Regions from separate parts of the Streptomyces sp. NPDC104831 genome, predicted to be linked through region 3. Evidence: riboswitches for the same ligand, from Rfam matches in the RefSeq annotation. Region 3 holds a riboswitch; each other region holds the start of a gene.

Region 1 (2,256 bases), on a different contig from region 3:
TGTTGCGCCCCGGCCTCCCGCGGGGGTGGGCGAGCGCGTTGCTGCCCCAGCTCATGCACCTGGTGTCCCGGCAACTGCCCGAGCTGAGTCCCGGGCAGGCGGCGGACGTGGTCGTCGACACCCTGCTCAACGGCCTCGGTGCCACCTGATACTCCGGCGAGGCCCCGACCAGGCCGAGCACTGTCGCGGCAGCCGGCGTCCGACGGTCAAGTTACTTATGTACGGCGAGCACCGAAGAGCAAGAGTAGGTCGTGTCAGCTTCCGCCTCAGGGAAGGATCCCTCCGTCATGAGCGGCTACCAGCCAGGTGTGGACGCCGGCCGAACGGCACCGCGCGGTCGTCCTGAGCTGACCTTGGACATCGAGCGCGTGCTGGACCTCTCGGCACGGCAGACGATCCGGGCCGCGTTCCGGTACGACCCCGAACTGCCCTTGACCGTGTGCGTGGAGTTCCTCATCGAGGGCGGCGGCTCGCGTGTCGTGTGGCGGATCGGGCGGGATCTGCTGCACCAGGGGCTGTACTCGGCGAGCGGCGCCGGCGACGTCCGGATGTGGCCCTCGCACCCGGAGGAACGGGACACCGCATGGCTCCAACTGGCCTCCGGTGACATGGCCGCGCTGTTCGAACTGCCCATACCACCGCTCGCGGAGTGGCTGGAGCACACCTACGCACTCGTTCCCGCCGGTGGCGAGTTCGCCGCGGTGGACTGGGACGCCACGACCGAGGAGCTGCTCCGCGGGCCCGGGAAGGAGTCCGACTGACCCCGCGGCGCCGCTTCGGCGGGGTTCGCACACGGCTCCGCCGCGCCCGCACCGTCCGCCCTCCCTCGCCGCATGTCCGGCCGTGGCGGTCCCCGCCGCTCAGGAAGCCGTGCGGCGGCCCCGTGGGGTGAACGCGTACAGGTCGAGGATCTCCGGCCGGGGGGCGATGCCGGGGCCGCCCGCCCGTATCCAGGCGGCGATGTCCTCCGTCGCGGCCGGGTCGTTGACCAGCCCCAGCCACACCGGCCGGGCTCCGGCCGCCCGCCCGGCGGCGGAGGGCTGCACGACGACCACGTTGGCCTGGTCGCACACGTCGAGGCAGGCGGAGATGCGTACGGGCGCCTCGGCACGCAGGCGCGCGGCCTGTGCGGCGTGGTCGACACCGGTCACCTTCGGACTGCCGCAGCAGCAGTCCCGGCACACGACGACCCGGCACGGCGCGCCACCGGCCGGTCGCGCGGCCACCTCCGCGCCGGACACTTCCCCGTCCCTTGTCCCGGACACGCCCCACACCCCTGTCTCCGGGGAGATCCGCCCCGGGGTCCTTCGAGGAGGCGACGACGTGAGTCTCCTGGCTCTCGGGTCACGGTTCGTCCCGGCCTTCCCACCCGTCGGGGGCAGTGGCCGTACGGGACTCACTCACCGATCACAGTGGCGGGACCGCGCCGGATTCACACCGGCTTCCTCGTTCCGCCGTCGCCCTGTCGCCGGTCATCATGCCACCCTGCGAGGGGATCCGCCGACCCCGCCGGAACCGGGCCCGCCCCGCCGGATGCCAGCCGGTTCGGGTGGTGCGGTGCTCCCCCGCACTCCACTGCCGCCGGGCGCGGGCAACAGCGACCGCGCCCAGGAGCCCTTCACTTGGGAGGGGACGCCGGCCTTCCCCGCAGCCGCGGCGCTCGGCCGGACCCGCGCCCGTGGAGGGCGGCACCGTGTCACCGAGGCAGCGCGGCCTGCGGGCCGCGGTCGGTCAGGAGTGGGGCGCGGGGAGCGCGTCGGCCAGTTCCGCCAGGCTCTCCACCCGCCAGTCGAAGGTGTCGCCGTCGGCGGGCGGGTCCCCCACCGGACGGCGCACGTAGGCGGTCCGCATGCCCACCGCCTGGGCCCCGCGCAGGTCCCAGGCGTGGGCGGCGACCATCAGCACCTGTTCGGGCGGGCAGCCCGCCGCGTCGAGCGCGAGCCGGTACACGTCCGGCGCGGGCTTGTAGGCGCGGGCGTCCTCGGCGGACAGGACCTGGTGCCAGCGCAGTCCGGCGTGGGCGTTGAGACGCAGCAACGCCGTCCGGGCGGCGTTGCTCAGTCCGAGGACGGGGCGGCGTCCGGCGCAGCGCGCCAGACCGGCGGGCGCGTCCTCCCACGGGCTCAGGCGACGGCCGGCCGTCGCCAGTCGTGCCACGGCCGCCGGGTCGCCGATCCCGGCGAGAGCGGCCACCCGCTCGGCCGCCTCCCGGTCGATCACCTCGGAGTTGGCATAGGGGCGCCGCTGCTCGGTGAC
Region 2 (2,256 bases), on a different contig from region 3:
CGGGTTCGACGACATCTTCGCCAAGGCGGGCCACGCCTTCGGCCAGGTCAACCCGGCCACCGGCAAGCCTCGCGGGGCGGTGACGCCGCCGGAGGCGGGCCAGTGGACGTACGCCACGCTGGCGCTCGGCTCGGCGCTCGCGCTGTTCATGTACCCGCACTCGATCACCGCGACCCTGTCGTCGCGCAGCCGTGAGGTGATCCGCCGCAACACCACCATCCTGCCGCTGTACTCCCTGATGCTGGGACTGCTGGCGCTGCTGGGCTTCATGGCGATCGCGGCCGGGGTGAAGGTCTCCAACGGCCAGCTCGCCATCCCGCAGTTGTTCGAGGACATGTTCCCGGACTGGTTCACGGGCGTGGCGTTCGCGGCGATCGGCATCGGCGCGCTGGTCCCGGCGGCGATCATGTCCATCGCGGCGGCCAACCTGTTCACCCGGAACATCTACAAGGACTTCATCAGGCCGAACGCGACGGCCGCGCAGGAGACCAAGGTCTCCAAGCTGGTCTCCCTGCTGGTGAAGGTCGGCGCCCTGGTCTTCGTGCTCACGATGGACAAGACCGTCGCCATCAACTTCCAGCTGCTGGGCGGCATCTGGATCCTGCAGACGTTCCCCGCGCTGGTCGGCGGCCTGTTCACCCGCTGGTTCCACCGCTGGGCGCTGCTGGCCGGCTGGGCGGTCGGCATGGTCTACGGCACGGTGGCCGCGTACGGGGTGGCCTCGCCGACGCAGAAGCACTTCGGCGGCTCCGCGAAGGAGATCCCCGGCATCGGTGAGATCGGCTACATCGGCCTGACGGCGTTCGTGCTGAACGTCCTGGTCACCGTGGTCCTCACGGTCGTCCTGAAGGCCGTGAAGGCGCCGGAGGGCATCGACGAGACCAAGCCGGAGGACTACACGGCGGACTCCGGCGACCCGGGAGTCCAGGTGGAGCTGCCGGCCGCCACGGCCGGCGCCGGCCACTGAGGCACCGGGCCCACTCCGCGCGACGGGCCGCCGGGAGCACACTCCCCGGCGGCCCGTCGCCGTACCCGCCCGCCCTGCCGGTCCGCCGTACCCGGCACCGGGCCCCGCCCTGGGCCGGCACGGCGTCGCGCCGCCCGGCGGTGTCACCCGCGCCGGTACCGGCGGACGCCGGAGATCCGCCCCCCCACCGCCGGCCTCACGCTCCCCGTCCGTCCGTTGACCGTCCGGAGCGGGGGCGACACAACATCTGGGGGTGAGGGGACAGCCCGGCACTAGATGTATGCTCGTCCTCGCTGTCGTCGCAGGGGAATCCGGTGCGAATCCGGAACTGTCCCGCAACGGTGTGACTCGCGTGTCCGCGCGCCTGTCCAGTCCGAAGACCTGCCGACGGCCCACCCGGCCTCCCGGTCCGGGTGTGTTCCGACGTCCGGGCCTCGTGGAATGGGCCGGCGGACGCGACGCCGTGCGCGCTCGTGGTCGCCCCTGCCCTCCGCCAGGCCCCGTGCCGAGCGAGGGAGACCCCCACGTGACCATCGCGCCAGCAGACCCGGCTTCGGTCAGCGCACCGGAGACCGACGGTCCCGGTGCCGCGCTGCTGCGGACCCTGTCCGAGCTGACGGCCGACCTGCCCGACGCCGATCCCGGCCGGGTCGCCGCCGCCGCGCTGCGCGGCCGGTCCGCGCGGGCCGACGAGGCGGAACTGCGCGAGCTGGCCACGGAGGCCGCCGCCGGCCTGATCGCCGAGGACCCCGCCTACTCCAGGCTCGCCGCCCGGCTGCTCACCCTCGCGATCCGGGCCGAGGCCGCCTCCCAGGGCGTGTCGTCCTTCACCGGGTCGATCGCGGTGGGCCACCGCGAGGGCCTGGTCGCCGACCGCACCGCCGCGTTCGTCCGCGCCCACGCCGAGCGGCTGGACGCGCTGGTGGAGTCGGCCGTCGCGGAGGGCGCCGACGACCGCTTCGGCTACTTCGGCCTGCGCACCCTGCACAGCCGCTACCTGCTGCGCCACCCGATCACCCGCAAGGTCGTCGAGACCCCCCAGCACTTCATGCTGCGCGTGGCGAGCGGGCTGGCCGAGGACGACACGGTCCGCTCCCTGGACGAGGTCGCCTCCCTCTACGGCCTGATGAGCCGCCTGGACTACCTGCCCTCCTCCCCCACACTGTTCAACTCCGGCACCCGGCACCCCCAGATGTCGTCCTGCTACCTGCTGGACTCCCCGCTGGACGAGCTGGACTCCATCTACGACCGCTACCACCAGGTGGCCCGGCTGTCGAAGCACGCCGGCG
Region 3 (2,256 bases):
TGCAGGTACCACTCGCCGTCGGCCACCCGCCGCCAGGCGCTGCCGCCGAACACCGACTGCCAGTCGGTGGGGGGCAGTTCGCCGTGCGGTCCGCGCCCCGGCCGGAAGACGTACCGCTCGCGGGCGGCCGAGCCGGGCCCGGCCCGCAGCGCCTCCCGGAACCACGGGTGCAGATGGGAGGTGTGGTTGGGCACGAGGTCCACGACGACCTTCAGACCGAGCCGGTGCGCCTCGGTCACCAGGGCGTCGAAGTCGTCCAGGGTGCCCAGGCGCTCGTCGACACCGCGCGGGTCGATGACGTCGTAGCCGCCGTCGGCGAGTTCGGAGGGGTAGAAGGGGCTCAGCCACAGGGCGTCGACGCCGAGCGTGGCGAGGTGGGACAGGCGCTCGGTCAGGCCCCGGAGGTCACCGAGGCCGTCACCGTCGGCGTCGGCGAAACTGCGCGGATAGACCTGGTAGATGACGGCCTGGCGCCACCAGTCGGGGTTCCTGGACGAGAGGTCCGGTGGGCGGTCTGCCATACGGGCTCCCAAGGGACGGACGACAGTAGGGAATCTCTATCTGTCCACATTGCCCAAAAGGGAACCTTTTCGGGGGCGCTCAGGCGCCGCAGTGCTCCAACAGGCCCCGTACGTCCTCGTCCACCACCCGATAGCGCACCACGCGCCCCTCTTTCTCCCCCGCGACGACCCCGGCCGCGCGCAGCAGCCGCAGGGCCTGGGAGACGGCCGGGTCGTTCATGCCCGTGGCGATCGCGAGGTCGGAGACGGCCAGCGGCCCCGTCCGGTGCAGCGCGAGCAGCAGGGCGAGCCGGTTGGCGTCGGCCAGCAGCGAGAAACGGTCGGCCCAGGTGCGCAGTTGCCCCGCGTCGCCGATGGCGGCGATCGCCTCGCACACCCGGTGACCGTCGATGGTCCGGCGCTCGGCACGGTCGGCAGGCACGAGATGCATGCCCCCATCCTGGCAGGCCCCGATGTGATCTTGCATACCTGCCCGGCTGTGCAGCTATGCAGGAAACCGCGCGCCCCTCTACGGTGGGCGGGCCGTGGTGCTCGGGAAGTCGATGCAAGGTCGACGCGGCCCTCGCCACTGTGATCGGGGAGTTCCCGTTCCGTCCGGCACACCGCCGGGCCACTGGTCGTACGACCGGGAAGGCAGGGACGGCGGACGTGTGACCCGTAAGCCAGGAGACCGGCCACGGCAGCTCACGAAGTGATCCACGAGGTGCTGGAGCGTGAACCCGATGGTCGATGCTGCTTCTTTCCGCTGGCGACGCGAGGACACCCTGAAGACGGCGGGGCTGCTGGTGGTGATCCTCGCCCTGCACGTCGTCGCGTTCGGGATCCTCTATCTGCTGGTCGCGCCCCGGCACTACAAGGTCGGGACCGAGGTGTTCGGGGTGGGGCTCGGGATCACCGCCTACACCCTCGGGATGCGGCACGCCTTCGACGCCGACCACATCGCGGCGATCGACAACACCACCCGCAAGCTGATGGCCGACGGCAAGCGGCCGGTGTCGGTGGGGTTCTGGTTCGCGCTCGGGCACTCCAGCGTGGTCGTGCTGCTGGCCCTGCTGATCGCGGGCGGCACCTCGCTGGCCGGGAAGGTGATGAACGAGGGCTCCGCCACCCACCAGGTGCTCGGGGTGCTCGGCACGACGATCTCCGGGTCGTTCCTCTATCTCATCGCCGCCCTGAACCTGGTGGCCCTCGCGGGCATCCTGAAGGTCTTCCGGGCGATGCGCGCGGGCGCGTACGACGAGACGGAGCTGGAACGGCACCTGGACTCGCGCGGGTTCATGAACCGGCTGCTGGGCCGGCTGACCCGGTCCGTGTCCCGGCCGGGGCAGATGTACCCGCTGGGCTTCCTCTTCGGCCTCGGCTTCGACACGGCCACCGAGGTCACCCTGATGGTGATGGCCGGCTCGGGCGCGGCGGCCGGCCTGCCCTGGTACGCCATCCTGTGCCTGCCGCTGCTGTTCGCCGCCGGGATGAGCCTGTTCGACACCCTGGACGGCACGTTCATGAACTTCGCCTACCAGTGGGCCTTCGCCAACCCCGTCCGCAAGGTGTTCTACAACCTCGCCATCACCGGACTGTCCATCGCCGTCGCCTTCTTCATCGGCACCATCGAACTGGTCGGCGTCCTGCACGAGAAGTTCCACCTCAGCGATCCGGTCACCGGCTGGGTGTCCGGCCTGGACCTGGGCAACGTCGGCTACCTCATCGTCGGCCTGTTCGTGGCGGTGTGGGCGGC

What was found. Region 3 has a riboswitch for cobalamin ahead of nicT (Nickel transporter NicT). Riboswitches for the same ligand answer to the same signal wherever they lie in the genome.
Region 1: another riboswitch for cobalamin. It lies ahead of ACZ63H_RS20325 ((2Fe-2S) ferredoxin domain-containing protein); the one in region 3 lies ahead of nicT (Nickel transporter NicT).
Region 2: another riboswitch for cobalamin. It lies ahead of ACZ63H_RS06995 (ribonucleoside-diphosphate reductase subunit alpha); the one in region 3 lies ahead of nicT (Nickel transporter NicT).

What each region holds. Positions count from the first base shown of each region.
Region 1 covers NZ_JBVJOT010000028.1:51,770-54,025, reverse strand. The annotation lists gene ACZ63H_RS20335 (TetR/AcrR family transcriptional regulator) at 1-149, shown strand, start outside; gene ACZ63H_RS20330 (SsgA family sporulation/cell division regulator) at 288-761, shown strand; gene ACZ63H_RS20325 ((2Fe-2S) ferredoxin domain-containing protein) at 861-1,241, opposite strand; cobalamin riboswitch at 1,306-1,493, opposite strand; gene ACZ63H_RS20320 (haloacid dehalogenase type II) at 1,732-2,256, opposite strand, start outside.
Region 2 covers NZ_JBVJOT010000007.1:33,231-35,486, reverse strand. The annotation lists gene mctP (monocarboxylate uptake permease MctP) at 1-967, shown strand, start outside; cobalamin riboswitch at 1,242-1,370, shown strand; gene ACZ63H_RS06995 (ribonucleoside-diphosphate reductase subunit alpha) at 1,494-2,256, shown strand, end outside.
Region 3 covers NZ_JBVJOT010000012.1:81,572-83,827, forward strand. The annotation lists gene ACZ63H_RS11370 (glycoside hydrolase family 13 protein) at 1-521, opposite strand, end outside; gene ACZ63H_RS11375 (ArsR/SmtB family transcription factor) at 601-951, opposite strand; cobalamin riboswitch at 1,030-1,214, shown strand; gene nicT (Nickel transporter NicT) at 1,244-2,256, shown strand, end outside.